DNA from 2 places in the Bradyrhizobium sp. S3.2.6 genome. Region 2 is predicted to be linked to the other one. Evidence: riboswitches for the same ligand, from Rfam matches in the RefSeq annotation. Region 2 holds a riboswitch; the other holds the start of a gene.

Region 1 (15,680 bases), 150 kb from region 2:
GCGACAAGGCCGGCGAGTTCAGGAGCGCGCCCTATTCGGCCGAGTACGTCTTCCTGAAGAAGGGCTGAGGAGCGAGGCGCGGCGCTTTACGCGCCCGCCATCTTAAGCGTCCGCCATCGCTTTTTCGATCGCCGACAACGCCGCGGCCGCATTGGCCCCGTCGGGGCCGCCGGCCTGCGCCATGTCGGGCCGGCCGCCGCCGCCCTTGCCGCCCAGCGCCTCGGATGCAACGCGCACCAGGTTCACGGCGTTGAAGCGCGCGGTCAGGTCGGCGGTGACACCGACCACGACGCCCGCCTTGCCGTCCTCGGTGACGCCGACGATGGCGACCACGCCGGAGCCGATCTGCTTCTTGCCGTCGTCCGCAAGGCTCTTGAGATCCTTCATCTCGATGCCCTCGACCGCTCGCGCCATCAGCTTGACGTTGCCGACCTCGCGCACGCCGCTGGCTGCGCCATTGCCGCCGGCGGAGGCGCCGCCGCCCATCGCAAGCTTCTTGCGGGCGTCGGAGAGCTCGCGCTCGAGCTTCTTGCGCTCCTCCATCAGCGCGGTGATCCGCGCCGGGACGTCGTCGATCGAGGTGCGCAGCTCGTTGGCCGCAGCCTTCGCCAGCGCCATGGTCTCGTTGGCGTGTTTTCGCGCGTAGTTGCCGGTTAAAGCCTCGATGCGGCGCACGCCCGAGGCCACCGCGCTCTCGCCGGTCAGCGTGATCAGTCCGATATCGCCGGTGCGCCGCACATGCGTGCCGCCGCAGAGTTCGACCGACCAGCCGAGCGCATTGGTGCCGCGCTCGCGCGCGGTCCGGCCCATCGAGACGACGCGAACCTCGTCGCCATATTTCTCGCCGAACAGCGCGCGCGCCCCGGCCTCGCGCGCTTCATCGACGCCCATGACGCGGGTGGTGACCTCGTCGTTCTCCAGCACCACGTCGTTGGCGATGTCCTCGACGCGGGCGAGTTCCTCCGGCGTGATCGGCTTCGGATGCACGAAGTCGAAACGCAAACGATCCGGCGCGACCATCGAGCCGCGCTGGGCGATGTGATCACCGAGCACCTGGCGCAGCGCCTCGTGAATGAGATGCGTCGCCGAGTGATGCGCGCGGATCGACGAGCGACGGCCGTGATCGACCTCGAGCTGCAGCGCAGTGCCGACCTTCAGCTCGCCGCTCTCCAAGATGCCGACGTGAACGAAGAAATCGCCGAGCTTCTTCTGCGTGTCGGTGACGCGGAACTTGATGCCGCCCTCGCCGGTCAGCACGCCGGTGTCGCCGACCTGGCCGCCGGACTCCGCATAGAACGGCGTCTGGTTGAGCAGCAGCGCGCCGGTGTCGCCGGCCTTGAGGCTCGCGACCTCTCGGCCGTCCTTCACCAGCGCGGACACCACGCCTTCGGCGCTCTCGGTCTCGTAGCCCAGAAATTCGGTGGCCCCGAGTTTTTCGCGCAGCGGGAACCAGATCGCTTCGGAAGCCGCCTCGCCGGACCCCTTCCAGGACTCGCGCGCCTTGGCCTTCTGGCGCTCCATCGCGTCGGTGAAGGCGGACTGGTCGACGCCGATGCCGCGCGACTTCAGCGCGTCCTGCGTCAGGTCCAGCGGGAAGCCGTAGGTGTCGTACAGCGTGAAGGCGACGTCGCCGTCGAACATGTCGCCCTGCTTCAAGGACGCGCTCTTCTCGTCGAGGATGGCGAGGCCGCGCACCAGCGTCTTGCGGAAGCGGGTCTCTTCCAGCCGCAGCGTTTCCTCGATCAGATTCTCCGCGCGCATCAGGTCGGGATAGGCCTGGCCCATCTCGCGAACCAGCGCCCAGACCAGGCGATGCATCAGCGGCTCTTTCGCGCCCAAAAGCTGCGCATGGCGCATCGCCCGGCGCATGATCCGGCGCAGCACATAGCCGCGGCCCTCGTTGGAGGGCAGCACGCCATCCGCGACGAGGAAGGCGGACGAGCGCAGATGGTCGGCGATGACGCGGAACGAGGCCACCGTCTGCTCGTTCGGCCCGTGGCCCAGCGCGGACGACGTCGCATCGATCAGGTGACGGAACAGGTCGGTCTCGAACACGCTGTCGACGCCCTGCATGATGCTGGCCATGCGCTCCAGGCCCATGCCGGTGTCGATCGAGGGACGCGGCAGATCCACGCGCTCCTCCTTCGTCACCTGCTCGTATTCCATGAAGACGAGATTCCAGAATTCGAGGAAGCGATCGCCGTCCTCCTCCGGAGAGCCCGGAGGGCCGCCCCAGATGTGGTCGCCGCGATCGATGAAGATCTCCGAGCACGGGCCGCACGGGCCGGTGTCGCCCATTGCCCAGAAATTGTCCGAGGTCGGGATGCGGATGATACGGTCGTCGGAGAAGCCGGCGATCTTCTTCCAGAGCCCGTGCGCCTCGTCGTCGGTGTGGTAGACGGTGACGAGCAGCTTGTCCTTGTTCAGCCCAAACTCCTTCGTGATGAGCTTCCAGGCCAGCTCGATCGCGCGCTCCTTGAAGTAGTCGCCGAACGAGAAGTTGCCGAGCATCTCGAAGAAGGTGAGATGGCGCGCGGTGTAGCCGACATTGTCGAGGTCGTTGTGCTTGCCGCCGGCGCGCACGCATTTCTGCGAAGTGGTGGCGCGCTGATACGGCCGCTTCTCGACACCTGTAAAAACGTTCTTGAACTGCACCATGCCGGCATTGGTGAACATCAACGTCGGGTCGTTGCGCGGCACCAATGGCGAGGACGACACGATCTCGTGGCCGTTCTCGGCAAAGAAGTTCAGAAAGGTCGACCTGATCTCGTTGACGCCGCTCATGTTCATCCAATCGGGTGTGCTTGGACCCGCTTCCTTGCCGTCCAAACCTGGGATTCGGCTGATATCTGCGGGCCAAAGCGCTTTTAGACAAGGCCAGCTTCGCTGTCCAGAAACTGTGCAGAGAGATCAGAGGGTTGCCGCAGTCGCGCAATCCCGTTGCGATCCCGTTGCAATCCCGTTGGAAAGCCGCAAAGGGCGCGTTGACAGGCTTGGCCGGGCTGTGGTCTGTACCCATCTGTATCGTACGGCCACGTCGGGAGAGACCGGCTTTGGGTAGCCGGCGCCGAAGGAGCAACCGCCCCGGAAACTCTCAGGCAAAAGGACCGCGTGGCTTTGACGACATCTGGAAAGAGGCGCCGACGGGCTTAAGGCCCGGACTGCGTCCGCCGACGGGATAATACTCTCAGGCACAGCGACAGATGGGGCTTCGATTGGTGTCCTCAGGGGAATCGTCCCCGGGGAACCGCCGAGGGCCCCTGTGATGTCAGTGCGCGACGACCGAGACTCCCTGAGACGTACCCCCCTCTACGACCTCCATGTGTCGCTCGGCGGCAAGATGGTGCCGTTCGCGGGCTATGACATGCCCGTGCAGTACCCCGCGGGCGTCCTGAAAGAGCACCTCCAGACCCGCAACCAGGCCGGCCTGTTCGACGTCTCCCATATGGGCCAGATCGCGCTCCGGCCGAAGTCGGGCAAGGTCGAGGACGCCGCCCGCGCGCTGGAGCGGCTGGTGCCGCAGGATATCGTCGCGGTTGCACAGGGGCGGCAGCGCTACGCCCAGTTCACCAATGCGGATGGCGGCATTCTCGATGACCTGATGGTCGCCAATTTCGACGATCATTTGTTCCTGGTCGTCAACGCCGCCTGCAAGGCCGAGGACGAGGCGCACCTGCGCGCCAATCTCTCCGACGCCTGCGTCATCGATTCGCTCGCCGATCGCGCGCTGATCGCCTTACAGGGCCCGAAGGCCGAGGCTGCACTGGCGAAATTGTGTGCAGAGGCGCCCGCCATGAAGTTCATGGACGCCGGCCCGCATCAGGTCGCCGGGCTTGCCTGCTTTGTCTCGCGTTCCGGCTACACCGGCGAGGACGGTTTTGAAATTTCGGTGCCCGCTGCGGATGCCGAGCGCCTGGCCAGGACGCTGCTGGAAAATCCTGACGTGATGCCGATCGGCTTAGGGGCCCGCGACAGCCTGCGGCTGGAAGCCGGCCTCTGCCTCTACGGCCACGACATCGACACTGCGACCACGCCGGTCGAGGCCGCGCTGGAATGGTCGGTGCAGAAAAGCCGCCGCAGCGGCGGCGCCCGCGCCGGCGGTTTTCCCGGAGCCGAAAAGATCCTCGCTCATTTCGATCACGGCGCATCCCGCCGCCGCGTCGGCCTGCGCACTGAGGGCCGCGCGCCGGTGCGCGAAGGCGCGCTGCTGTTTGCCGATAGCGCTGGCGGCGAGCCGATCGGAAAGGTCACCTCGGGCGGTTTCGGCCCGAGCCTGAATGCGCCAGTCGCGATGGGCTATGTGCCCACAAGCCTGAGCGCGCTCGGCACAAAACTCTTTGCCGAGGTGCGCGCGCAAAGTCTGCCGCTCACCGTCGCCGCCATGCCCTTCGTGAAAAACACCTACAAACGCTGAGGACTTTAAGAAAATGACTACGACACTGTACACCACCGACCACGAATGGCTCGCGATCGAGGGCGATGTCGCCACTGTCGGCATCACCGATTACGCGCAGTCGCAGCTCGGCGACGTCGTGTTCGTCGAGCTGCCCAAGCTCGGCCGCGTCCTCAAGAAGGCCGAAGCCGCAGCCGTCGTGGAATCGGTGAAGGCCGCCTCCGACGTCTACGCGCCTGTGACCGGCGAGGTGCTGGAGACCAACCCCGATCTCGCGAGCGAGCCGGCGCTGGTCAATTCGGATGCGCAAGGCAAAGCCTGGTTCTTCAAGATCAAGATTGCCGACAAGAGCGAGCTCGGCGGCCTCATGGATGAAGCCGCCTACAAGGCACATACGGCGTGAGATGACGAGAACTTTGACCTCATATTCGGTGTCATCGTCCGCGGAGGCGGACGATCCAGTACGCCGCGGCTCCTCTGCTCAAGCCGTGACGCCTGCGTGTACTGGATGCCCCGCCTTCGCGGGGCATGACGCCGACGACAGATAATCTAAAGCGAGGACCCATGATGACCGCGCACCGCAAATCCAATGGCGACACCGCCAGTTTCGTTCGCCGCCACATCGGCCCGTCGGCGCGCGATGTCAGCGCAATGCTCGAGACCGTCAGCGCAAAGAGCGTCGACGCACTGATGGCGGAGACGCTGCCGGCCTCGATCCGGCAGGCCGCCCCGCTCGATCTCGGCAAGCCTTTGAGCGAGACCGAGGCGATCGCGCACATGGCCGAGCTCGCGCGTCAGAACCAGGTCTTCACCTCGCTGATCGGCCAAGGCTATTCCGGCACGATTTTGCCTGCGGTGATCCAGCGCAACATCCTCGAAAATCCCGCCTGGTACACGGCGTACACGCCCTACCAGCCCGAGATCAGCCAGGGCCGGCTGGAGGCGCTGTTCAACTTCCAGACCATGATCTGCGACCTCACCGGGCTCGACGTCGCCAACGCCTCGCTGCTCGACGAGGCGACCGCCGCGGCCGAAGCCATGGCGCTTGCGGAACGGCATTCGCGGGTCGAGGCGAAAGCCTTCTTCGTCGACAAGGATGTGCATCCGCAGACACTCGCGGTGATGCGCACCCGCGCCGAGCCGCTCGGCTGGTCGCTGGTGGTCGGCGATCCCCTCACCGATCTCGCGAAGTGTGACGTGCTCGGTGCGCTGCTGCAATATCCGGGATCGTCCGGCGCGGTGCGCGACCTCCGGCCCGCGATCGCGGCGCTGAAGGCCAAGGGCGCGCTCGCAATCGTTGCCGCCGATCTGCTGGCGCTGACGCTGCTTGCCTCGCCCGGCGAGTTAGGGGCCGACATCGCGATCGGCTCGGCGCAGCGCTTTGGCGTGCCGATGGGCTATGGTGGCCCGCACGCGGCCTATATGGCGGTGCGCGATGCGCTGAAGCGCTCGCTGCCCGGCCGCATCGTCGGCCTCTCCGTCGACTCGCGCGGGATGCCTGCCTATCGTCTTGCGCTGCAGACCCGCGAGCAGCACATCCGCCGCGAGAAGGCGACCTCCAACATCTGCACCGCGCAGGTGCTGCTCGCCGTGATCGCCGCGATGTATGCGGTCTATCACGGCCCCGAGGGCCTCGCGCAGATCGCGCGCAATGTGCATCGCCGTGCCGCCGTGCTCGCCACCGGCTTGCGCAAGCTCGGCTTTGCTCTGACCAGCGAAGCCTTCTTCGACACGCTCAGCGTCGATGCCGGCGCCAAGCGCGCCGAGGTCATCGCGCGCGCGACCGCGGAGAAGATCAATCTCGGCGTCGGTGAAAGCGCGCTCCGCATCGCACTCGACGAGACCACCACGCCCGCCACCGTCGAAGCGGTCTGGCGCGCGTTCGGCGGCCAGCTGTCCTACGCCGAGATCGACGCGACCACGCGCGAGGCGCTGCCGGAGGCGCTGAAGCGCAACACCGCCTTCCTCACCCATCCCGTGTTCCATGCGCATCGCTCGGAGACCGAGATGCTGCGCTACATGCGCAAGCTCAGCGATCGCGACCTCGCGCTCGACCGCGCGATGATTCCGCTCGGATCCTGCACCATGAAGCTGAATGCGACCACCGAGATGATGCCGCTGACCTGGCCGGAATTCGCCTCCTTGCACCCGTTCGCCCCGCGCGAGCAGGCCAAGGGCTATCACGCGCTGTTCGCGCGGCTGGAAAAGTGGCTGTGCGACATCACCGGCTATGACGCGATATCGCTGCAGCCGAACTCGGGCGCGCAGGGCGAATATGCCGGCCTGCTCGCGATCCGCGGCTATCACGCCGCTCGCGGCGAGGCGCATCGCAAGATCTGCCTGATCCCCTCCTCCGCCCACGGCACCAACCCGGCCTCGGCCGCGATGGTCGGCATGGACGTGGTGGTGGTGGCCTGCGAGGCTAACGGCGACGTCGACGTCAATGATCTCCGCGCCAAGGCGGAGAAACATTCGAACGACCTTGCCGCGGTCATGATCACCTATCCCTCGACGCATGGCGTGTTCGAGCAGCACATTCGCGAGATCTGCGACATCGTGCATGGCCATGGCGGCCAGGTCTATCTCGACGGCGCCAACCTCAACGCGCAGGTCGGCCTTAGCAGGCCCGGCGATTACGGCGCCGATGTCAGCCATCTCAATCTGCACAAGACCTTCTGCATCCCGCATGGCGGCGGCGGCCCGGGCATGGGCCCGATCGGCGTCAAGGCGCATCTCGCGCCGTTCCTGCCAAGTCATCCTGAAAATCGCCATCCCGCGACGAGCGCGGATGCTCCGGTCGGCCCGGTCTCGGCCGCGCCGTTCGGCTCGGCGTCGATCCTCACCATCTCCTACATCTACATCCTGATGATGGGCGGTGAAGGATTGAAGCGCGCGACCGAGATCGCGATCCTCAATGCCAATTACATCGCAGCACGCCTCGATGCGCATTTCCCGGTGCTCTACAAGAACGAGAAGGGCCGCGTCGCCCATGAGTGCATCGTCGATCCCCGTCCGCTGAAGACGACGTCCGGCGTCACCGTCGATGACATCGCAAAGCGCCTGATCGACTACGGCTTCCATGCGCCCACCATGAGCTTTCCAGTCCCGGGTACGCTGATGATCGAGCCGACCGAGTCGGAATCCAAGGCGGAGCTCGATCGCTTTTGCGATGCCATGATCGCGATCCGCAAGGAAATCGCCGAAGTCGAGGCCGGCCGCTTCAAGATCGAGGCCTCGCCGTTGCGCCATGCCCCGCACACCGTGCACGACATCGCCGATGACGACTGGAAGCGCGCCTACACCCGCGCCGAGGGCTGCTTCCCCGCGGGCTCCTCGCGCACCGACAAGTACTGGAGCCCGGTGGGACGCGTCGACAACGTCTATGGCGACCGCAATCTGGTGTGCTCCTGCCCGCCGGTGAGCGATTACGCGGAAGCCGCGGAGTAAGGCTCGACGGAGGTTTCGTAGGGTGGGCAAAGCGGAAGAGACTGGGCAAGAATCTCGCGGTTACGCTGCGATGCTGAAGCGGAAGCGGATGATCGCTGGTTTTTGGCCTAATTTGGCTGAGAGGCCTCTGATAGAGACGATGGCAGGGCCTATGGCGGGCACGACGGCGCACAGGACGCGCAAAATTGCGCTCCTGGCCACCCGGTTGGCAAAAAACGCGACAAAGCCGTCAAAGCCGAGGATGTTCAGCACACGGGCGAGATTGTAGCAGAGCGCCATCAGACTCCATTCGCCGCGAACCTTGGCAAAGCCGCGGACTAGGAAGTGGCGATAGCCGGCGCGGCATTTGAGCGTGCCGAAGGGATGCTCGACCAAGCAGGAGCGCTGGCGCATCAACTCGCTCGCCTCTTTCATCCGCTCCCTGTGACGATCAATCACCTCTTCGTGCTGCCAGCGATAGATGGTGCGCTTGTCCGACTTTTGACCAAGGCATTGCTCGCGCAAGTGACAAGCCTTGCAGACAGATTTCAGGCTGACATAGCGGACGTCTTGCCGACCGGCCGGGCTGATTTTGACGCCATTCATCGGTCTCAACAGCGCGCCCGCGGGACAGCGATAAGCGTCGGCTTCGGCGTCATAGCTGAACGCTTCATGCGTGAAGCGGCCTTGTTCCTCCAAACCCCCTGTTCGCTTGGGCGGCGGGACATAGGCAACAATGCCGCCTTCCTCGCATTCTTTCAGGGTCGTGCCATTGTAATAGCCGGTGTCGGCAATCGCCTGCAGCGTCTCGGCTCCCAATGCCTCTTTTGCCGCTTTGGCCACCTCGTAAAGCTGGCCCGTATCGTTGCCGTCGTTGACGACCTCGCTCGCAACGATGAGCTTGTGCTTGTCATCGACCGCAATCTGGACGTTGTAGCCTGCGAGGACATGGCCTCTTTTCGACAAAAGCCGGGCGTCCGCATCGGTGGTCGACAACTGGGTCTCGCCGCCGTCCTCCAGACGATCAAGATCGGCCTGGGCTTTCGCCCGGCGCGCCATCAACGCCGCCAGCTTGTCCGCAACCCTGCCGCCATTCCCATTCGCGCTCCCGCCATCTCCGTCACCTGACGAATGCGCTTCTTCGCTGGCGTCGTTCGACGCCAGCGCTTTGCCATATTCCTCGATGTCGCGATCGATACAAGCAAGCTGCTCCGCCAGCCGCTTCTTCGTCTTGATGCTCGCCTTGCTCGCATCGCCATGGAAGAAGGCGCCGTCGATCGCCACAAGCTTGCCGCCCAGAAGCTCAAGTTCGCGCAGCAAGAGCACAAATTCCCGGTTCGTCGCCTTGAGCGCCGACCAATTATCCCGGCGGAAGTTGGCGATGGTCCGGTAGCCGGGCGTCAGTCCCTTGAGCAGCCACATCAGTTCCAGATTGCGTTGCGCCTCCTGCTCGAGGCGACGCGAGGAGCGGACCCGGTTGAGATAACCGTAAAGATAGGCCTTCAACAGGTCCGCCGGATGGTAACTTGGCTGTCCCGCCCCGGTGCCACCACCGGCATGCCGGAACCCGAGCTTCTCAAGATCGAGCGCACAGACATAGGCCTCGATCGCCCGGACCGGGTTGTCTTGCGCAACATAATCCTCGACGCGAGGCGGCAGAAGGCTCAACTGCTCCCGCCGCGGACCAGTCTTATAAGTGCGATTCGTCATGAATAGAATCGTACATCGATCCCGATTCGGGCGAGAACAATTCTTGCCCAGTCTCGGAAGCGTGCCCACCACCTTTGTGTGCGTTGAAATATGGTGGGCACGGCGCTTGCGCGCCTTTGCCCACCCTACGGCACCGCGTTCCCGAATGCGCCTCTACGGCGCGACCAACGATCGGCTTTCGCGGTCCCATCGCCAGAGCCGCTCGTTGGTCAATTCAGTGCCGCCCCACTGCCCGGCTTTGCTGTCTCCGAACGGGCGGCGACATAGACTGCGAGTTCGTCGAGAGGCAAAGGCCCATCAACAAGACGGAACATGAACGGAATGACGGCCTCGGCGAGGCCCGAGCGCATGAGATCGCTCCCGGATGAACCCGTCAAAATCACACGCCTCATCACACCACCTGATCAACGAAACGCAAAAAGAAACGGGCACTGATGACGTCGGCAACTCAACGTCCTCAGCGCCCGCTCCTCGCGAAAAGTTCTTCGCGGTAAGCTTACTCGTCCGCGGGCTCTTCGCCGTCGGCGTCGCGCTCGGGGCTGCCGGCCAGAATCTGCTCGGCGATCAGGCCGGAGTTCTGGCGGATCGAGGTCTCGATCTTGGCGGTGATGTCGGGGTTGGCCTTCAGGAACGCTTTCGAGTTCTCGCGGCCCTGGCCGAGGCGCTGGCTGTCATAGGAGAACCAGGCGCCGGACTTTTCGACGATGCCGGCCTTGACGCCGAGATCGAGGATCTCGCCCATCTTGGAGACGCCTTCGCCGTACATGATGTCGAATTCGACCTGCTTGAACGGCGGCGCCAGCTTGTTCTTCACCACCTTGACGCGGGTGGTGTTGCCGACCACTTCGTCGCGCTCCTTGATCGCACCGATGCGGCGAATGTCCAGGCGGACAGAGGCGTAGAATTTCAGCGCGTTGCCCCCGGTGGTGGTTTCCGGCGAGCCGTACATCACACCGATTTTCATACGGATCTGGTTGATGAAGATCACCATGGTGTTGGACTTGTTGATCGAGGCCGTGAGCTTGCGCAGCGCCTGGCTCATCAACCGCGCCTGAAGTCCCGGCAGCGCATCGCCCATCTCGCCCTCGAGCTCGGCCTTCGGCACCAGCGCCGCAACCGAATCGATCACCAGCACGTCCACCGCGCCCGAGCGCACCAGCGTGTCGCAGATTTCCAGCGCCTGCTCGCCAGTGTCCGGCTGGGAGATCAGAAGTTCGTCGATATTGACGCCCAGCTTGCGCGCATAGACCGGGTCGAGCGCGTGCTCGGCGTCGATGAAGGCGCAAATACCGCCCTTCTTCTGCCCTTCCGCCACCGTGTGCAGCGCCAGCGTGGTCTTGCCCGAGGATTCCGGCCCGTAAATCTCGACGACGCGCCCCTTGGGCAGGCCGCCGATCCCGAGCGCAATGTCGAGCCCGAGGGAGCCGGAGGACACCGCCTCGACATCCATCGAGCGGTCGTTCTTGCCGAGCTTCATCACCGAGCCCTTGCCGAACTGGCGCTCGATCTGGGAGAGCGCGGCAGCGAGAGCTTTACTCTTGTCCATGGAGGATCCTTCGACGATACGCAGGGCAGTGGTGGACATCGGGTCGTGCTCCTTATGGCGAGGATTCGGGTGCGGGACAAACGATTGGCGCGGCGGGTCGTCGATAAAAGTAATGTACCCCATTTGTTCTAGGTTCGCAATATGTTCTTTTGCGGAATTTGGTACTGGCCTGTTTCCATCCCCAGTGGCCTAGCTTGAAAATCACAGTGGCTTGATTTGGCTTTTGTCGGACACCGAACAGACGGAGCTCTATGGCCGATTTTAGATTCGTGGGGCCGGAAAATGGAGGACCGCGCCATGCAGCGTAGGCGGATCAAGCACACGACGTCCTTTGAAGAACGATTGGCAGAAGAAGCCAGACGGTTCAAACAGGCGGCCGAAAAAGAGGCTCCAGGCAGCACCGCTCGCGAACTGTTCTTGCGCAGGGCCCGCCAAGCCGAGACGGCTTCGCACATGAATGCGTGGCTGACCTCACCCGCTCTACAGATTCCCAAAACAGATGTGCAGCAAGACAACTGAGGCAGGCAGTGGCAATGAGCGAACCCGCCAAAGGCTGCCCATCGATTGTGGTTCCGGATTTGGATGATGAGGCCGAAGTTTTGCGCGTCGCGAAGGTCACTGCGTTGAAAACAGGCCGGATGGTGACTGTTCGAGATGCGGACGGCCTCAAGATTGAGACTGTCTCCCCTATCAAACACTAGCGCTGGCGATGAACCGGGAAATCCTAATTTTCAGCGCTTCGTTGGTGTGGTTAGCCATTGTGGCAATCGGTTGCGTTTACGTGCTGATGCAATAGGGCCGCCTCATTCACGACAGGGGCATGGGATGCGGCGGAGGTGGCGCGCGCGGCCGCCGGCTCTGCGGGCGTTCCGTCCGGGCACGATGAACCACGATGAACCTTGGCACGGCACGACAGACACACCGGTATCGGGATTTTACATTTCCCCTCCCGGGGCTGGAAAGCCGCCGCCTGCGTCTCATTTAAGCGGGCGGCGTTTTATTTTTCCGGAGCCGCACGCGCCGTCATCATTCCGCAATCTTGTGGCACCGAACCTTTCCGTGGCTGCCGACTTGAAAAGGGGGCCGCCACCATGGGGGATTGGATCATGACGGAAGACACGCAGCACCATGCTGTCAGGCGCAATTCTCTGCTCGAGGCGGCGCTCGAGGAGATGGCGAAGTTCGAGCGCAAGGAAATCGAGTTCCGCAAAAAGGACCGCGCGGAGCGTGCCGCCGACCTTCGCCTGCCGCTGGACGAGATCAAGGTGCATTAGGAAAGGTGCATTAGGAAACGCCAGCCGAAACAGGCCGTTGCCTACTGTGCATGGGGTTGTTTTCACAGCTTTTGGCGGCACGTGCCGCCGAGGCCGCCGCTACATCAACGCCAGCAGCACGATGCCGATGACCAATACCACAAAGCCAGCCGCCGTCGCGGCGGCAAATGACCGCTCTACCTTGTCCATGATGCCACCCCGCTAGCAGCGCGCCACGTTTCCCCCATGGCTTCGCCGTGCCCGCAAAGTGTCGCCAACGGATGTGTCTGAAGTTGTGCGGGGGGATGTCTGAATTGGGACGTGAGAGCGGCTCTCGACGTGGCCGCAAGCCCCGGTCTGTCAGGCTGTCGTAAGCTGAACGGGCTAGGGTCGTCCGGCTATGGTGTTGCAGCCCAGCACCTCAGCCTCCAATAACCTTCTACCCCGCCCGGCTCTCCCCTGGCGGGGTTTTTTCTTGCGCGAGCACGGATCCATCGCGCGTGCTCCGCGTATGCCTCCGTGGTTCTCCGACCATGAACGGAGTTCCTGGCCGGGTGGCCGCGCGCGTGAAAAAGCATCCATCGGTTCCATTTTCGGAATCCGATTTCGCTTGTTTCGAACGGCGCGCGCTTGCTGAATTCCGATGAGCCACCTGCGACTTGGCGGCAAATTTTGCTTGTCGCTGGAATATTGCGACGGCCAACATGTTACCCGACATGGCGAGGTGAATCGTGGAGGTGACCATGAATCACAGGGGCGTTGAGTTCACGGTTGCAAAGACGGCGATCCCGGGCGTCTGGCAATGGCAGTTCCGGATCGGCGACGAGACCAAGACAGGCAAGACCGAGACGAAGATCGACCTGCTGGCGATCCGTCGCGTGCAGCTGCGCATCGATCGGGAGCTGAAGGCGATCGGCCGCAAGACGGCCTGAACGAGACGGCCTGAACCGGCGGGTTGAGAGGCTGGACCAGGGCTAGTCGGCGCTGGGCAGCCGCCGCATGGTGAATTCGATGTCCCCGCCGGGCAGCTCGCGCCAGCTCTCGACTTCGCTCATGTAGCCGGCCTTGGGATAGCGCGCGAAGAAGGCCTGCGCCCTTGCCCGTGCGGCCGCACGCGGCAGAGTAAAACTCTCGCGCAGATAGCCGTCACCGGCCTTGTCGCCCGATCCAGCAGCCGGCTTGTGCCGGCGCGCCATCCGCTCGGCGAGGTCCCGCGGGCGATCCGCCATCTCCTGCCTCCTCAACGCAACACTACGAGGGAATGTAGGATCAGGGCCAGGCCAAGGGGAGTCCCGAAAGGAGGCGTCACCCGCCTCCGGAGCCATGGTCGATTGGCTCCTCCGGAGCCGTGGTCGATTGGCTCCTCCGGAGGCCTTGGTCAATTGGCGGCAGTACCGGCCTTGGTCTTCTTGGGCGCGCTGGTGGCGGCCGAGGCCTTCGGCGCGGGCTGCTTCGGCTGGTCGGCGCGCATTCCGCCCCAGGGATCGCTGGACGTCTTGGCGTCCGGAATCTTCTTCAACGTCTCCTTGTAGGCCTTGTCGCGCGCGGCATCTGCGGCCTTCTCGTCCTCGGTCTTGGAGGGGCCGTCCGCCATCAGATTGATATGGGGCGACTCCTGCGCGAAGGCCGGTCCAGCCACCAGCGCCAACACCGCCGCCATACGGAAAAGCTTCATCACTCACTCCTTGATCATCGATAGAGGGGACGGATGCCGCACCCTGACCTTCTTCACGGCTCCGCTAAAGCCGATCCGATTTGCACGATTTCGGCCCGTGGAGCCAGTCGTCCCAGATCGGGCCGCACCTGGTGCAACCGTTCAGCGCCAGACCAAGCGCGGCCAGGCAAATGACAAGGACACATCGACGCAACATCGTCCACCCGCTCCCAAGCGTGGCATCATATCGGGCGAAGTCGGGCATTTTCAAGCCGGCGGCCCGGTGACTTTGCCGCGCCCGAGCGGGCAGAATGAGCGAAACATCCGGCAACACAGGAGGGAACGACAGCCATGCCACCGCAGCCAGACGCCGAGTTCGGCATCACTGAGGCCAGACGCATCCTCGCCGAGGTCTTTGCCCCCTGGGTCCAGGATCTCAACCTCTCCGTCGAGCGCATCGAGCACACCCCACCCGCAGACGCGCCGGACTGGCAGCCGGGCGCACTGCTCCGCATGCCGTTCTCGGAGCGGCTGTGCCGCAACGGCGGCGTGGTCTGCGGCCAGGCGCTGATGGCGCTTGCCGACACCGCGATGGTGATCGCGAACCTCGCCGCCAATCGCGGCTATCGTCCAATGACCACGGTGGACCAGACCACGCATTTCATGCGCGCGGTCTCCTCGTCCGACGTGCTGGCGGATGCGCGCGTGGTGCGGCTCGGGCGCACCATGAGCTTTGGCCGCGTCACCCTGCTGTCCGCCACCGACAACAAGCAGGTGGCGATGGTGTCGGGCGCATTCGCGATGCTGCCCGGCTGAGCCTGATCCGAAACGAAGAGAGCCGCGTGAGCGCAAACGCACCGCGGCTCTCGATGGCGATCATAACGACGCAAGGGACGCAAGCACGATGCAATCACGCTCCCGCCGCGACGCTTCCAAAATTACTTGCCGAGCACTTCGTCGGCGGCAGTGACGATGCTGACGTTCGGATTGGTGCCGCAATAGGTGCCGAACTTCTTGGCGTTATCGACGAACACGTCGGTGTCGATGATCGCGTTGTCCTCGTCGCCCTTGTACCAGCCGTCCATCCAGGTCAGCACCATCTTGATGGTGTCGTCGCCGCTCTCGAGGAACTGCTTGCAGCTCATCGTGGCAAGATCGAGCTTGGTGGCATGGGCGGGCATGGACGACAGCGAGAGCGCTGCGGCGAACAGAAGCGAAAGCGTGGTCTTCATCGAAATCTCCATCGGCGTGTAACGCCATAAAAGAAAGGCTTGCGGGGTAAACTCGGCGGGAAGTGACTCGCCGCTTCAACGTCGTAAACGAAGTCTGAAGCGCTGTGCAAGTAGCGCCAGTATTGTTGTGGATTTCACGCGACAATTTCGTGCGGAATTGCCGTACGGTGTGGCGCAACGACAAGCGCATCGGCCTTGCCTTCGTGCAACAGCGCGTACGATGTGAATGACCGTTCGCATCGCATGCACGCAAACATCATGTCGACCTGATACGACGTCGGCGACGCCAGCGCAGCCCCGCGATGACCAGCGCGACAATCGTGAGCGCGATCGCCGACGACGCCGCGAAGAATCGCCCGCCGGTGTGAAATTCGAAAGCGCGGACAAGCTGGCCGACATTGTCGGACGTGATCTGGCGCAATGGCGAGAAGCGTGAACCGCCGGGATCGCCGCCCCAGCTCTCCCA
Region 2 (15,680 bases):
GCGCGCCGCGCCGGATGCGCCAGCGCGGCGAATGCAAAGCTCGTGACCAGGAAGATCGAGTAATATTTTCCGGCCATGGCGAGCGCCGTGGTGCATCCAAGCGCGACCGCCCAGACAGCGGACCTGGTCTCGAACGCGCGTAGAAAACACCATATGGCAAGCGGCCAGATCGCGAGCAGCACGGCATTGGCGTTGAAGCGCTGGGCGTGGAATTGATAGGCCGGCGTCAGCATGAGGAGCAGGAGCACCAGGATGCGCTTGTGCCCGGTCACGAATTGCCGCGCGACGCAATCGACGAAGACCAGCGCGAGGCCCGCGTTCACCATCGCCATCAGTTGCAGCGACCAGTCGCTGGGCGGGAAGACGGCGGTCCATGCAGTCGCGATCCAGCCCATCAGCGGCGGATGCTTGTGATAGCCGAAGGCGAAATTGCGTCCCAGCGTCCAGGCCTCGAGCGTGTCGGGATGCAGCCCGCCGCCGGCATAGGCGATGGCGAGATACAGCGCCCAGATCGCAACGAAGCACGCGATGAGGAGCGGCACGGCCCAGCCTGCCTCAACGCCATCCAGCCAGCGCAGCAATGGCCGGCGCCAGCGCGACGGCGCGCGATCCGACTGTTCGGCCATCGCCTGCAATGCAAAATCGAGCAAGGGAATCAAACCAACGGATTCAAATCGATGGAAGGGAAAGTGATGTCCGAGGACCAACCATCTATTTCAGTTCGGAAACAAATAGCAATGATTGGAGTCTGGAAGACTTAAAGTTCGGCGGATTTCGCCGACGCAGGACCGCCAAACCACAACGGCGCCGCTGATGATGGCGGCGCCGCGTGATGATTGGACGAAAGGTGCAGGGAAACATCTTTCCCTGTTCCGACTTGCCTTACTCGGACTTGTCGATGTTCCAGAACACCGGCGTCGCCGGGCCGTCGAGCACGCCGGAGAGCGACTTCCGCCACGCGCTTGGCGCCTGATACTGACCGAGCGGGACATAGAGCACCTGATCATAGGTCTCTTTCTGGATCTCGGTTGCCACTTTCCTCTGATCATCGAGCGAGGCCGCGCGAACGAAGGCGTCCTTGAGCTGCTCGACCCTGGCGTCCTCCGCCCAGCCGAACCAGCCGCCCTTCTTGCCCTGCCCGCCGACAGCGACATTGGAGATCGGATTGACCACGTCGGCGCTGACCCAGTTTGTGATGAACATGTTCCAGCCGCCCTCCTTCGGGGGCTTCTGGCTGGCGCGCCGGCTCACCACCGTCTGCCAGTCGGTCGCCTGCAGATCGACCTTGAAGCCGGCTTCGCGCAGTTGCTGGGCCACGACGATCGGTTGAGCCTTCAGCGTCAGCACGTCGCCCGGCGCCATGAGCACAATTGGTGTCCCGTCGTAGCCGGACTCGGCGAGCGCCTTCCTGGCCGCAGCAATGTCGCCGCCCTTCGCGAGGGTCTCACCGCCGATATCCGTCGCGAACGGCGTGTCGCAGATGAAGACCGCGGCGCAAGTCTTGTAGTATTTGGGATTGCCGATCAGCGCGTCGAGCACGTCCTTCTGGTTGACCGCCAGCAGTGCAGCGCGGCGGACCTTGACGTTATCGAATGGTGGATGGAGGAAGTTCATCCGCGCGCCGGTCTGGAAGCCGAACTTGTTCAGGATTTCGAGCTTGAGCTCCTTGTCGGCTTCGATGCTGGGCAACATTTCGAAGGCAGGATTTTCCATGAAATCGATGTCGCCCGACTGCAGCGCGTTCAATGCGGTCTGCGCATCCGGCATCGTGATCCATTCGACGCGATCGACCTTCACCACCTTGCCGCCGGTGGTCCAGCTCGCCGGCTCCTTGCGCGGCAGGTAGTCCGTGTTCTTGACGTAGACCGACTTCACCCCGGGCTGGAATTCGGCCTGCACGAACTTGAAGGGCCCGGAGCCGATCTGCTCGGGAATCTGCTTCTCCGGCGGCGTCTCGGCGAGACGCTTCGGCATCATGAAAGCGACCCGCGAGGACGGCTTGCCGATCGATTCCAGCACGAGCGCGTACGGCTCCTTCAGCTTCAGCGTGATGGTCTTGGGATCGGTCGCCTCGATGCTGGCGGTGAACAGCATCATCTGCTGCCCCATGCCATCGACGGCGGCCCAGCGCTTCAGGGAGGCGACGCAGTCTTCCGCGGTGACCGGCGTACCGTCATGCCACTTCAGTCCATCGCGCAGCGTGAAGGTGTAGGTGAGCTTGTCGTCCGAGATCTTCCAGTCGGCCATCTGCGGCTGGATCTTGAAGTTCGCATCCGTCGCGATCAGCGTGTCGTAGACCATGTAACCATGATCACGCGCGATGTAGGCGCTGGTGAAGATCGGATCGAGGATGCGCAGATCCGAATGCATCACGGCGGTAATGGTCTTGCCTGCGGCAAGAACTGGCGAGGCCAGTGCCGAGAGCGCCACGACTGAAATCGCAAGTGTGGAGACGAACGCCCGACGCCCCCGGCGCATGAGTTGGAACATTGAAGTTCTCCTGACGAGTTCTGCCGACAAGTTCTCCCGACGAATTCTCCTGGCGAGCAGCGCCGCTGATGACAGCGGCGCCGCGTGATAGGTCGGGACAGAAGGCGCGCTGACGCGCCTTCGCCTGACTCGGAGTTGGCCTTACTCGGACTTGTCGATGTTCCAGAACACCGGGGTCGCCGGGCCGTCGAGCACGCCGGAGAGCGACTTCCGCCATGCGCTCGGCGCCAGATACTGGCCGAGCGGCACGTAGATCACCTGGTCATAGGCTTCCTTCTGGATCTCGGTCGCGATCTTCTTCTGATCGTCGAGCGAGGCAGCGCGGACGAAGTCGTCCTTGAGGTTCTCGATCTTGGCGTCTTCCGCCCAGCCGAACCAGCCGCCCTTCTTGCCCTGACCGCCGATCGAGAGATTGGAGATCGGGTTGGACACGTCGGCGCTGACCCAGTTGGTGAAGAACATGTTCCAGCCGCCCTCCTTCGGGGGCTTCTGGCTGGCACGACGGCTCACCACCGTCTGCCAGTCGGTCGCCTGCGCGTCGACCTTGAAGCCGGCTTCGCGGAGCAGCTGCACCGCGACCGTCGGCTGCGCCTTCAGCGTGACGACATCGCCGGGCACCATGACCACGATGGGCGTGCCGTCATAGCCGGACTCGGCGAGCGCCTTCTTGGCTTCCGCCATGCCGTTGCCCTTGACCAGCGTCTCGGAGCCGACGTCGGTTGCGAACGGGGTGTCGCAGATGAAGAAGGCGCCGCAGACCTTGTAGTACTTCGGGTTGCCGACCAGCGCGTCGAGCACGTCCTTCTGGTTCATCGCCAGGAAGGCGGCGCGGCGGATCTTCGGATTGTCGAAGGGCGGATAGAGGAAGTTCATGCGGCCAAGCGTTTGGTAGCCGAACTTGTTCAGCGTATCGACCTTGAGGTCGGGATTGCCTTCAAGCACCGGCAGCAGATCCCACGGTGGCACTTCCATGAAGTCGATGTCGCCCGACTGCAGCGCGTTCACCGCGGTCTGCGAGTCCGGCATGGTGATCCACTCGACGCGGTCGACCTTCACCACCTTGCCGCCGGCGGTCCAGCTCGCCGGCTCCTTGCGCGGCACGTAGTCGGTGTTCTTGACGTAGACCGCCTTCACGCCGGGCTGGAATTCGCCCTGCACGAACTTGAACGGACCGGAGCCGATCTGCTCCGGAATCTGCTTGTCCGGCGGCGTCTCGGCGAGGCGCTTCGGCATCATGAAGGGCACGCGCGAGGACGGCTTGCCGATCGATTCCAGCACGAGCGCGTACGGCTCCTTCAGCTTCAGCGTGATGGTCTTGGCGTCGGTCGCCTCGATGCTGGCCGTGAAGGTCATCATCTGCTGGCCCATGCCGTCGACGGCGGCCCAGCGCTTCAGCGAGGCGACGCAGTCTTCCGCCGTCACCGGCGCGCCGTCATGCCACTTCAGGCCGTCGCGCAGCGTGAAGGTGTAGGTGAGCTTGTCGTCGGAGATCTTCCAGTCCGCCATCTGCGGCTGGATCTTGAAGTTCGCATCCGTCGTGATCAGCGTGTCATAGACCATGTAGCCATGGTCACGCGTGATGTAGGCGGTGGTGAAGATCGGATCGATGATGCGCAGATCCGAATGCATCACCGCGGTGATGGTCTTGCCGGCCGCAAACACCGGCGAGGCCATCGCCGTCGCAAGCGCGACGACCGACAGCGCGAGTGTGGAGGCGAACGCGCGTCGCCCCCGGCGCATCAAGCTCAACATAGAAAGTTTCTCCTGGCGTGAAACTGTTCAAAGGCAGGTTATTGGTTGGGCATTCGGTTCGTTCCTTAGGCGAACTAACCTCATGCAATGCCTTTATCTTTTCGAGACTTGCAGACAGTGTTGAGCGCGTCAATCCGGTTTCGGTGCAGCCCATGGCATCGCATGCACGGGGCTCCGCAATGACCGGTTTGGCTCTACAACTCTTTCCGCTTGTCCTGTCCGCGCTGATGCAATGCGCATTCCATCTTTTGAAGCTTGAGAGACATCAAGATGAATCCAGCCAATCTTCCCTTCGATTCCGAGGCGATGCTCGAGGGCCTGCGCACCTGGGTGGAATGCGAGAGCCCGACCTGGGACGCAGGAGCGGTCAACCGTATGCTCGATATCGCAGCGCGGGATATGGCGATCATGGGTGCGACCATCGAGCGCATCGCCGGCCGTCAGGGCTTTGGCGGCGTCGTCCGCGCGCGCTTCCCGCATCCAAAGCAGGGCGAGCCGGGCATCCTGATCGCCGGGCACGTGGATACCGTCCACCCGGTCGGCACCATCGAGAAGCTGAAATGGCGGCGCGAGGGCAACAAGTGCTACGGCCCCGGCATCTACGACATGAAGGGCGGCAACTATCTCTCGCTGGAAGCGATCCGGCAGCTGGCGCGCGCGTCCTTCACAACGCCGCTGCCGATCACCATCCTGTTCACGCCCGACGAGGAAGTCGGCACGCCCTCGACGCGCGACATCATCGAGGCGGAAGCTGCGCGCAACAAATATGTGCTCGTGCCCGAGCCCGGCCGCGCCGACAACGGCGTCACCACCGGACGTTACGCCATCGCGCGATTCAATCTGGAAGCGACGGGGCGGCCGAGCCACGCGGGCGCGACCCTGTCGGCGGGACGCTCGGCCATCCGCGAGATGGCAAGGCAGATTCTTGCGATCGACGCGATGACGACGGAAGACTGCACCTTCTCGGTCGGCGTCGTGCATGGCGGACAATGGGTCAATTGCGTGGCCACGACCGCGACCGGCGAAGCGCTCTCCATGGCGAAGCGCCAGGCCGATCTCGACCGCGGCGTCGAGCGGATGCTGGCCCTGTCGGGCACCGCGAACGACGTCAGCTTCAAGGTGACGCGTGGCGTGACGCGGCCGGTGTGGGAGGCGGATGCCGGCACCATGGCGCTGTATGAAAAGGCGCGCGGCATAGCCAAATCTCTCGGCACGGAATTACCGCGTGCGAGCTCCGGCGGAGGCTCCGACGGCAACTTTACGGGCGCGATGGGAATTCCGACGCTCGACGGTCTCGGCGTGCGCGGCGGCAATGGCCACACGCTCGAGGAGTTCATCGAGGTCGAGAGCCTGGTTGAACGCGGGCGCTTGATGGCCGGGTTGCTTGCGACGCTGGAGTAATTGAATCAACTTCGCACTGCACAATGTGTTGGCAGGCGCGGTTCAAATTTAGCCTTGTCTAAAAATAAGGCGCATCGTACTGCTCGATGGTCCACGCGACGATGCGGGAGAGATCGCAATGAAGGCTTCCCGCTTTCATTGCGGCGCCGACGGAGCAACCGCCCCGGAAACTCTCAGGCAAAAGGACTGTTTCGTCAGGACGATCTGGAGAGAGACGGCACGAATGAGACATCGTGACGTCCACCGAAGGGGATAGTCCGTATTGGCCTTGTGAGGTCCGCCCTCGCCGAGGTCCGTGTCGGATCAAGCTCTCAGGTAACCGTGACAGATGGGGCGCCGCCAACGGCTTTCGGGCCGGCGGTTAGCCGACTCTAACTCACGGGAGCCCCGACTTCATCATGACTCATATCGCCATCATTGGCGCCGGCATCACCGGCGTAACGACTGCCTATGCCCTGCTCGAACGCGGCTTTGAGGTGACGGTGCTCGACAAGCATCGCTACGCCGCGATGGAGACCTCGTTTGCGAACGGCGGGCAGCTCTCCGCCAGCAATGCCGAGGTGTGGAATAGCACCGCCACGATCCTGAAAGGCCTGCGCTGGATGTTCCGGCGCGACGCGCCGCTGCTGATGAACCCGCGGCCGAACTGGCACAAATATTCCTGGATGAGCGAGTTCGTCGCCAATATCGGAAACTACCGCGCCAACACGATTCTGACCACGCGGCTCGCGATCGAAGCCCGCAAGCACCTGTTCGAGATTGCGGCACGCGAAGGCATCGACTTCGATCTCGAACGTCGCGGCATCCTCCACATCTATCACGACAGGAAGGGTTTCGAGTCCGGCCTGCGCGTCAACGCACTGCTGCAGGAAGGTGGGCTCGATCGGCGCCCGGTGACTTCAGAGGAAATCCGCACGATCGAGCCGACGCTGCGCAAGGATTATTACGGCGGCTTCTACACGCCGTCGGATGCGGCCGGCGACATCCACAAGTTCACGCGCGGGCTGGCGGATGCCTGCAAGCGTCGCGGCGCAACCTTCATCCATGAGGCCAATATCGATTCCATCGCGCAAGTCCGCGGCGGCTTCGTCATCGGCTGGGCTGATCTGTCCGCAAGCGACGCGGTCGCCTCCGCGCGCGGCGTGCTGAAGGTTGATGGCGTCGTGGTCTGCGCCGGCGTTGCCAGCCGTCACTTCGCCGCCATGCTCGACGAGCGCGTCAACGTCTATCCGGTGAAGGGCTATTCGATCACCGTGCACCTCGATACCGACGAAAGCCGTAGCGCGACGCCGACCCTCAGCCTGCTCGACGAAGCCGCCAAGATCGTCACCAGCCGGCTCGGCGCGGATCGTTTTCGCGTTGCCGGCACGGCCGAGTTCAACGACTTCAACCGCGACATCCGCGCCGACCGCGTGCAGCCATTGATCGACTGGGTGCGCAGCAATTTCCCGGCGGTCGAGACGTCTCGCATTATTCCGTGGGCCGGGCTGCGTCCGATGATGCCCGACATGATGCCGGTGGTGCGAGCAGGCCGGATGCCCGGCGTGTTCTTCAACACCGGCCACGGCCATCTCGGCTGGACGTTATCGGCCGCGACCGCGCAAATGATTGCCGCAACCATCGACGGCTGGCGCGGGCTCAACGCGCCGCCAACCGTCCCTTCGCTTCGGGGCGAACTTGCGGTTGAGCGCGAGATGCGCAGTGCATCCTGAGTGGTCGCAAAACCGATGCGGGGCGGCCTCTTGCGACCGCCCTGCCCTTGGCACACAATTTGCCCCGAGACGACGGTTCTCCGGCCGGCTTTTCCAGCCCGAACGACAGGCACGCATGATAGACACGATCGAATCCACGGGTGCCCTCTGGGCGTCGCAAGTTCCGCAGCCGGAGATAGGTTCATGCTAGGTTATCTCATTCGCCGCGTTCTGGCTGCGGTGCCCGTGATGGGCGTCGTCGCGCTGTTCGTGTTCCTGTTGCTGCGGCTGACGCCCGGCGACCCGGCCGCGATTCTCGCCGGCGACAATGCGACGCCGGAGCGGCTGGAGCGGATTCGCGCCTCGCTCGGCCTCAACGAGCCGCTGATCGTGCAGTTCATCACCTGGGTCGGCAAGCTCTTGCACGGCGATCTCGGCACGTCGCTGATCTCCAATTTGCCGGTCATGAAGATGATCGGCCAGCGCGTCGAGCCGTCGATCTCGATCGCGCTGTCGACCATCATCCTCGCCGTCATCGTCGCCGTGCCCTTGGGCGTGATCGCGGCCTGGAAGCACGGCACTTGGATCGACCGTTTCGTGATGGGCCTCTCCGTGCTCGGCTTCTCGGTGCCGGTGTTCGTGGTCGGCTATGTCCTGATCGAGGTCTTTGCGATCGACCTGCGCTGGGTGCCGGTGCAGGGTTTCAAGAGCATCTCGGGCGGCTTCGGCCAGTTCTTCGAGCGCATCATCCTGCCGACCTGCGCGCTCTCCTTCATCTACATCGCGCTGATCGCGCGCATGACGCGCGCGGCGATGCTCGATGTGCTCGGCGAAGATTACGTGCGAACGGCACGCGCCAAGGGCATCAACGAGGTCGCGGTGATGATGCGGCACGCGCTGCGCAACGCCGCTGTGCCCGTGATCACCGTGATCGGTACCGGCTTCGCGCTACTGATCTCCGGCGTCGTCGTGACCGAGAGCGTGTTCAACATCCCCGGCATCGGCCGCCTCACCGTCGATGCGGTGCTGGCGCGCGACTATCCGGTGATTCAGGCGATGATCCTGCTGACCTCGCTGATCTACGTCGTCGTCAATCTCCTGATCGACGTCGCCTACACGCTGCTCGATCCCCGGATCCGGTACTGAGGCTAGGACAACAACAAATGTCAGTCGATACCCTTCCCCAGTCATCCATTCCGATCACGTCGCCGCTGCGGCCGCGCTTCGGCTTCCTCACCTCGACACCGATCATCGCCACGGCGACGGTGTTGCTCGCGCTGATCGTGCTGATCTCGGTCCTGGCGCCGCTGATCGCGCCGCATGATCCGATCCAGCTGGCACCGTCACTGCGGCTGAAGCCCTCCTCGGCGCAATTCCTGCTCGGCACCGACGCCTACGGCCGCGACCTGCTGTCGCGCGTCATCTATGGCGGCCGAATCTCGCTTCTGATCGGCATCGGCTCGGCGATCCTCTCGATCGTCATTGGCCTTGCGATCGGTCTTGTCTCCGGCTTCTTCAAGCTGATCGATTCCGTCCTGATGCGCGTCATGGACGGCCTGATGGCGATGCCGAGCATTTTGCTCGCCATCGCCGTGGTTTCGCTGTCCGGCGCCAGCATCTGGACCGTGCTGATCGCGATCACCATTCCCGAGATCCCGCGCGTGGCGCGCCTGGTGCGCTCGGTGGTGCTGTCGGCGCGCGAAGAACCTTATGTCGAAGCGGCGATCTCGGTCGGCTCGTCGCTGCCAAAAATCATGTGGCGGCATCTGATGCCGAACACGATCGCGCCGCTGATCGTCCAGGGCACCTATGTCTGCGCCTCCGCCATCCTCACCGAGGCCATCCTCTCCTTCCTCGGCGCCGGCATCTCGCCGGAGACGCCGACCTGGGGCAACATCATGGCCGAGGGCCGCCAGTATTTTCAGCTCAAGCCGACGCTGATCTTCTGGCCGGGCCTGCTGCTCTCGATCGCCATCCTCAGCATCAATCTGATCGGCGACGCCGCCCGCGACGCACTCGATCCCCGCATGAAGCAGCGGGAGGGCAAGTGATTTGTCTCGCCGGCCGTGCCCCTTGTTCCGTCATTGCGAGCGAAGCGAAGCAATCCAGTCTGCCTCCGCGGAAAGATTTCTGGATTGCTTCGTCGCTTCGCTCCTCGCAATGACGACGGAGTGACCTGATGACCAACCCAGTTCTCGACATCAACAACCTCGTCGTCTCCGTCGGCAAGAAGCCGGGCGGGCCCAAGATCATCGACGGCATCTCGGTCCAGGTGCACCAGGGCGAGACGCTGTGCCTCGTCGGCGAAAGCGGCTCGGGCAAGTCGGTGACCTCGCTCACCACGATGGGCCTGCTGCCGAAGGGCACGCTGGTTCCGACCAGCGGCAGCGTCAAGCTGGTCGGCGAGGAGATCCTCACCGCGACCGACCGCCGCCTGCGCCAGCTGCGCGCGACGCAGATGGCGATGATTTTCCAGGAGCCGATGACCGCGCTCAATCCGGTCGTGCCCGTCGGTCGCCAGATCGACGAAGTCTTGCGCGCCCACACCGATCTCGATGCCAGGGCACGCAAGAAGCGGATCCTCGACATGATGGAGCAGGTGCGCCTGCCCCAGGTCGAGCGCATCTTCGCCTCCTACCCGCACCGCCTCTCCGGTGGCCAGCGGCAGCGCATCATGATCGCGATGGCGCTGGTGCTGGAGCCGAAGCTGCTGATTGCCGACGAGCCGACCACCGCGCTTGACGTCACCACGCAGAAGCAGATCTTGACCCTGATCCGCGACCTCCAGCGCGATCACGGCACCGCCGTGCTGTTCATTACCCACGACATGGGCGTGGTCGCCGAGATCGCGGACCGCGTCGCGGTGATGCGGCAAGGTCGCCTGGTCGAGACCGGCACGCTCGATTCCATCCTGCGCAATCCGACCATGGAGTACACCCGCAATTTGCTCTCCGCGGTGCCGAGCCTGGTGCCGCGCGCGGCGCGGCCCGAGACCAAGGAACCGGTGGTGCTGGAGGCCAACGAGCTCAGCAAGGTCTACAAGGAGCGCGCGTTCTTCGGCAAAGGCCGCGAGGTCGTCGCCGCCGACAAGGTGACGCTGACGCTGCGCAAGGGTCGCACGCTCGGCATCGTCGGCGAAAGCGGCTCGGGCAAGTCGACGGTGGCGCGCTGCATCGTGCGCCTGATCGATCCGACCTCCGGCGGCGTGCGGCTGGCCGGCCGCGAGATCTCCGACATCTCGCGCCGCCTGCTGCAGCCGCACCGGCAGAAGATCCAGATCGTGTTCCAGGATCCCTACCGCTCGCTCAACCCGCGCGTCACCGTCGGCGAGAGCATCGCGGAAGGCCCGATCAATTACGGCGTCTCGCATGCCGATGCCATGAAGCGCGCCCGCGAGCTGCTCGAGCTGGTCGGCCTGCCGGCCGATGCGGTGTCGCGCTATCCGCACCAGTTCTCCGGCGGCCAGCGCCAGCGTATCGCCATTGCGCGCGCGCTCGCGCTCGATCCCGATGTGCTGGTTGCAGACGAAGCCGTCTCCGCGCTCGACGTCTCCGTGCAGGCGCAGGTGCTGGAACTCCTGCACGAGATCCAGAAGCGGCTCGGCATCGCCATCCTGTTCATCACCCACGATCTGCGCGTCGCCGCCCAGATCTGCGACGAGGTCGTGGTGATGCAGCACGGCCGCGTCGTCGAGCAGGGCCCGGCCGGCGCGGTGCTGACGCATCCGCAGGAGGCCTACACGCGGGCCTTGCTCGAAGCAGCGCCGGGCCGCGGCTGGGATTTTGCGAATTTCCGGCCGGTGTCGGAGGGTGTGGCGGCGACGGCTTGATCCACATACTCCGTCATTGCGAGCGGAGCGAAGCAATCCAGACTGCCGCAACGGAAAGATTCTGGATTGCTTCGCTTCGCTCGCAATGACGGGAGCGATCACCAGCATTCGAAAATGACTTAAAGCCATGCGCGGCGACATGGGCTCCCCACCTTGCCCTCGCCTCAGCGCCAAGGCTAACGTCGCGAACTTTCAATCGCTGGACTTGTATTGATGACACGTATCGCCGTCGGCGGCTTCCTGCACGAGACCAATACCTTCGCTCCGACGAAGGCGACGTACGCGGATTTCCAGCATGGCGGCGGCTGGCCGGCGATGACTGAAGGTGCCGACGTGCTGAAGGTGATGCGGCGCATCAATGTCGGCCTTGCCGGCTTCGTCGACAGCACTGAGGCCAATGGCTGGGAACTCGTTCCGACGATCGCCTGTGGTGCAAGCCCCTCGGCGCATGTCACCAAGGACGCCTTCGAGCGCATCGTGAAGGTGATGGTCGACGGCATCGCGGCCGCCGGCCCGCTCGACGCGGTCTATCTCGATCTGCATGGCGCGATGGTCACCGAGCATCTCGACGACGGCGAAGGCGAGATTCTGGCGCGCGTGCGCCGCGTCATCGGCAAGGACATTCCGCTGGTCGCGAGCCTCGACCTCCACGCCAACGTCACGCCCGAGATGATGGAGCATGCGGACGCGCTGATTGCTTACCGCACCTATCCGCATGTCGACATGGCCGAGACCGGCCGCGCCTCTGCAAGGCACCTCGCATTGCTGCTGAAGACCAAGCAGCCCTTTGCAAAGTCGTTCCGCCAATTGCCCTTCCTGATCGCGATCAGCTGGCAATGCACCAACGACTTTCCCACCAAGGGCATCTACGAAAAGCTCGCCGCTCTCGAGAGCGATGCGGTTCCGACGCTCTCTTTCGCGCCGGGCTTCCCCGCGGCCGATTTCCGCGATTGCGGGCCGAGCGTGTTCGCCTATGGCAAGACGCAAGGAGATGCCGACCGTGCGGCGGATGCGATCGTCAAGCTGATCGAAAGCCACGAGAACGATTTCGACGGCAAGATCTGGTCGCCCGATGATGGCGTCCGCCACGCCATGGAGCTTTCGAAGAGCGCGAGCAAGCCGATCATCATCGCCGATACCCAGGACAATCCCGGCGCCGGCGGCGATTCCGACACCACCGGCATGCTGCGCGCGCTGGTGCGCAACAAGGCGAGCGCCGCGACCGGCGCGATCTACGATCCGGCGTCGGCCAAGGCCGCGCATGCGGCCGGCGTCGGCGCCACCATCACGCTCTCGCTCGGCGGCAAGTCCGGCATTCCCGGCGACGAGCCCTATACCGAGACCTTTGTCGTCGAAAAGCTCTCCGACGGCCGCTTCATCGCGCCCGGCCCCTATTATGGCGGCCGCGAGATGGAGATGGGCCCGTCCGCGGCCTTGCGCATCGGCGACGTCCGAATCGTCGTCTCCTCGCACAAGGCGCAGCTCGCCGATCAGGCGATGTACCGCTATGTCGGCATCGAGCCGACGGCGGAGAAGATTCTGGTCAACAAGAGCTCGGTGCATTTCCGCGCCGATTTCGAGCCGATCGCGGAAAAGCTGATGATCTGCGCCGCGCCCGGCGCGATGCCGGCCGATACCGCCTCGCTGCCCTGGACGCGCCTGCGGCCGGGTATCCGCATCAAGCCGAACGGCCCCGTTTTCACGCCCCCATCACGCTAACCGGACAGGACACATGCCCACCATTGACCGCATCGACGGCTATGCCGACGAACTCACCGCCATCCGCCGCGACCTCCACGCCCATCCCGAGATCGGCTTCGAGGAGGTCCGCACCTCCGGCATCGTCGCCGACAAGCTGAAGGGCTGGGGCATCGAGGTGCATCGCGGCCTCGGCGGCACCGGCGTGATCGGCGTCATCAAGGGCAAGGGCGCGAGCGGCAAGCGCATCGGCTTGCGCGCCGATATGGACGCGCTGCCGATGGAAGAGAACACCAATCTGAAATGGAGCTCGAAAATCCCCGGCCGCTTCCACGGCTGCGGCCATGACGGCCACACCACCATGCTGCTCGGCACCGCGCGCTACCTCGCGGAAACGAGGAACTTCGACGGCACCGTGCACCTGATCTTCCAGCCGGCCGAGGAAGGCCTCGGCGGCGCCCGCGCCATGATCAAGGACGGCCTGTTCGAGAAATTCCCCTGCGACGAGCTCTACGGCCTGCACAACGCGCCCGACCTCAATCTCGGCGAGATTGCGATCCTGCCCGGCCCGGCGATGGCCGGCGCCGACTTCTTCGACCTCCGCATCACCGGCTATGGCGCGCATGGCGCAATGCCGGAGCGCTCCAAGGACGCGGTGATCATCGCGACCACGCTGGCGCAGGCGATCCAGACCATCGTCAGCCGCAATGTCGAGCCGCTCCAGGCCGCCGTGGTGTCCATCACGCAGATCCATGCCGGCTCCGCCTACAATGTCATTCCCGGCGAAGCGCATCTTTGCGGCACCATCCGCACCTTCTCGGATGAAGTCCGCGCCCTGATCAGCCAACGCGTCCGCACGATCTGCGCCGGCATCGCCAGCGCCTATCAGTGCGAGATCGACGTCGACATCCGCGACACCTTTGGTGTGCTGGTCAACCAGGTCGAGCAGTCCAAGGTGGTCGAGGACGTTGCGCGCACCATCGTCGATCCTGCCAAGGTGATCACCCGCAGCCAGCCGAAGATGGGCAGCGAGGACTTTGCCGACATGCTGCAGACCATTCCGGGCGCCTATTTCTGGGTCGGGCATGAGGGCTCCGTGCCGGTGCACAATCCCGGCTACGTGCTCGACGACAAGATCCTGCCGATCGGCGCCAGCATGTTCGCCCGGATCATCGAAACGCGCATGCCGGTGGTTTAACGATGCACAAGAAGGGCGTCGAAGAGGCGGTCACCTCGCTGCACGATCTCTCCGCGGTCGATCTGATCGCAGGCTATCGCGCCAAGCAGTTCTCGCCGAGCGAGGTGCTGGAGGACGTGCTCGCGCATGTCGCTGCGTGGGAACCACACCTCAGGGCGCTCTATGCATTCGATCCCGACGGCGCGCGCGAGGCGGCAAGGGCCTCGACCGCGCGCTGGAACGGCGGTGAGCCGTCAGGCGCGCTCGACGGCGTGCCTGTTACGGTGAAGGACAACATCGCGACCAAGGGAGTGCCGGTGCCGCTGGGGGCTGCCAGTGTCAAGCTCGTCCCGGCCGAGAAGGACGCTCCGCCCGCCGCGCGGCTGCGTGAGGCCGGCGCAATCATGTTCGCGAAGACCACCATGCCCGATTACGGCATGCTGTCCTCGGGGCTCTCCTCCTTCCACGCGCTCGCGCGCAATCCCTGGGACCTCTCCAAGAATCCCGGCGGCTCCAGCGCCGGTGCGGGCGCCGCAGCCGCAGCCGGCTATGGCCCGCTGCATCTCGGCACCGATATCGGCGGCTCGGTGCGCCTGCCCGCGGGCTGGTGCGGTCTCGTCGGGTTGAAACCAAGCTTTGGCCGCGTGCCGATCGATCCCGCTTATGTCGGCCGCGTCGCCGGCCCCATGACCCGCACGGTCGATGATTGCGCGCTGATGATGAGCGTGATCGCAAAGCCCGACCGGCGCGACGGCACGAGCCTGCCCGCCGAGCCGCTCAACTGGAAGGGTCTGGAAAAATCCCCGCGCAAGCTGCGCATCGGCCTGATGCTCGATCCCGGCACCGGCATGGCGCTGGAGAGGCCCGTGCGAGAGGTCGCGGTGAAGGCCGCAAAGGCGTTCGAATCCGCAGGCAGCGTCGTCACCGAAGTCGACGGCATCCTCACGCGCGAGATGCTCGACGGCCTCGACAACTTTTGGCGCGCACGAATGTGGGACGATCTGTCGAAGCTGACGGCGGCCGAACAGGCAAAGGTGCTGCCGTATATTTTTAGATGGGGCGAGTCCGGCGCAAAGTTGTCGGGCGTCGATGTCATCCGTGGCTTCAATCAGACCATGGCGATCCGTGCGGCGGCGTCAAAGCTGTTCTGCGAGATTGATTACGTGATCTCGCCGACCGCGCCGAATGTGAACTATGCGGCGGACTGGGCCTCGCCCACCAACGATCCGATGAAGCCGTTCGAGCACATCGCCTATACCGTGCCGTGGAATATGTCGGAGAACCCTGCGGTCTCCATCAATGGCGGCTTCGACGCCAAGGGTTTTCCCATCGGCGCGCAGATCGTCGGGCGCCGCTTCGACGATATCGGCGTGCTCGGCATGGCCAAGGCGTTTGAGAGCCTGCGCAGCGCGCAGAAGCCTTGGCCCAAGCCACCGGCGAACTAAACACACTCTCGTCATTCCGGGTTGCGCCCTCTTGGCGCAAGCCCGGAATCCATTCATCCGCACAAGTGGTGTGGAGAAATGGATTCCGGATTCGCGCTTCGCGCGCCCCGGAATGACGTGCTAGAGAGAACGACAAAGAGACAAGGGAAGGAAACCACTATGGCGTATGAGACGATCAAATACGAGGTCGCCGAGCA

The links. A riboswitch is a leader RNA that binds a small molecule or an ion and turns the genes downstream of it on or off. The one in region 2 is predicted to bind glycine.
Region 1: another riboswitch for glycine. It lies ahead of gcvT (glycine cleavage system aminomethyltransferase GcvT); the one in region 2 lies ahead of ABID58_RS16190 (D-amino acid dehydrogenase).

Annotation. Positions count from the first base shown of each region.
Region 1 is NZ_JBEPOS010000007.1:48,963-64,642, reverse strand. It holds gene ABID58_RS15465 (DUF3455 domain-containing protein) at 1-68, shown strand, start outside; gene alaS (alanine--tRNA ligase) at 103-2,784, opposite strand; glycine riboswitch at 3,029-3,119, shown strand; gene gcvT (glycine cleavage system aminomethyltransferase GcvT) at 3,266-4,414, shown strand; gene gcvH (glycine cleavage system protein GcvH) at 4,428-4,796, shown strand; gene gcvP (aminomethyl-transferring glycine dehydrogenase) at 4,961-7,840, shown strand; gene ABID58_RS15440 (IS1182 family transposase) at 7,901-9,529, opposite strand; gene ABID58_RS15435 (hypothetical protein) at 9,739-9,879, opposite strand; gene recA (recombinase RecA) at 10,026-11,114, opposite strand; gene ABID58_RS15425 (hypothetical protein) at 11,358-11,594, shown strand; gene ABID58_RS15420 (hypothetical protein) at 11,609-11,776, shown strand; gene ABID58_RS15415 (hypothetical protein) at 11,975-12,349, shown strand; gene ABID58_RS15410 (hypothetical protein) at 13,072-13,260, shown strand; gene ABID58_RS15405 (hypothetical protein) at 13,303-13,557, opposite strand; gene ABID58_RS15400 (hypothetical protein) at 13,707-14,003, opposite strand; gene ABID58_RS15395 (PaaI family thioesterase) at 14,334-14,798, shown strand; gene ABID58_RS15390 (HdeA/HdeB family chaperone) at 14,921-15,214, opposite strand; gene ABID58_RS15385 (hypothetical protein) at 15,471-15,680, opposite strand, start outside.
Region 2 is NZ_JBEPOS010000007.1:196,105-211,784, reverse strand. It holds partial or broken gene ABID58_RS16210 (glycosyltransferase family 39 protein) at 1-626, opposite strand, end outside; gene ABID58_RS16205 (ABC transporter substrate-binding protein) at 883-2,490, opposite strand; gene ABID58_RS16200 (ABC transporter substrate-binding protein) at 2,632-4,242, opposite strand; gene ABID58_RS16195 (M20/M25/M40 family metallo-hydrolase) at 4,513-5,643, shown strand; glycine riboswitch at 5,738-5,842, shown strand; glycine riboswitch at 5,846-5,973, shown strand; gene ABID58_RS16190 (D-amino acid dehydrogenase) at 6,042-7,355, shown strand; gene ABID58_RS16185 (ABC transporter permease) at 7,539-8,480, shown strand; gene ABID58_RS16180 (ABC transporter permease) at 8,498-9,385, shown strand; gene ABID58_RS16175 (ABC transporter ATP-binding protein) at 9,514-11,163, shown strand; gene ABID58_RS16170 (M81 family metallopeptidase) at 11,377-12,882, shown strand; gene ABID58_RS16165 (M20 aminoacylase family protein) at 12,896-14,059, shown strand; gene ABID58_RS16160 (amidase) at 14,062-15,483, shown strand; gene ABID58_RS16155 (crotonase/enoyl-CoA hydratase family protein) at 15,643-15,680, shown strand, end outside.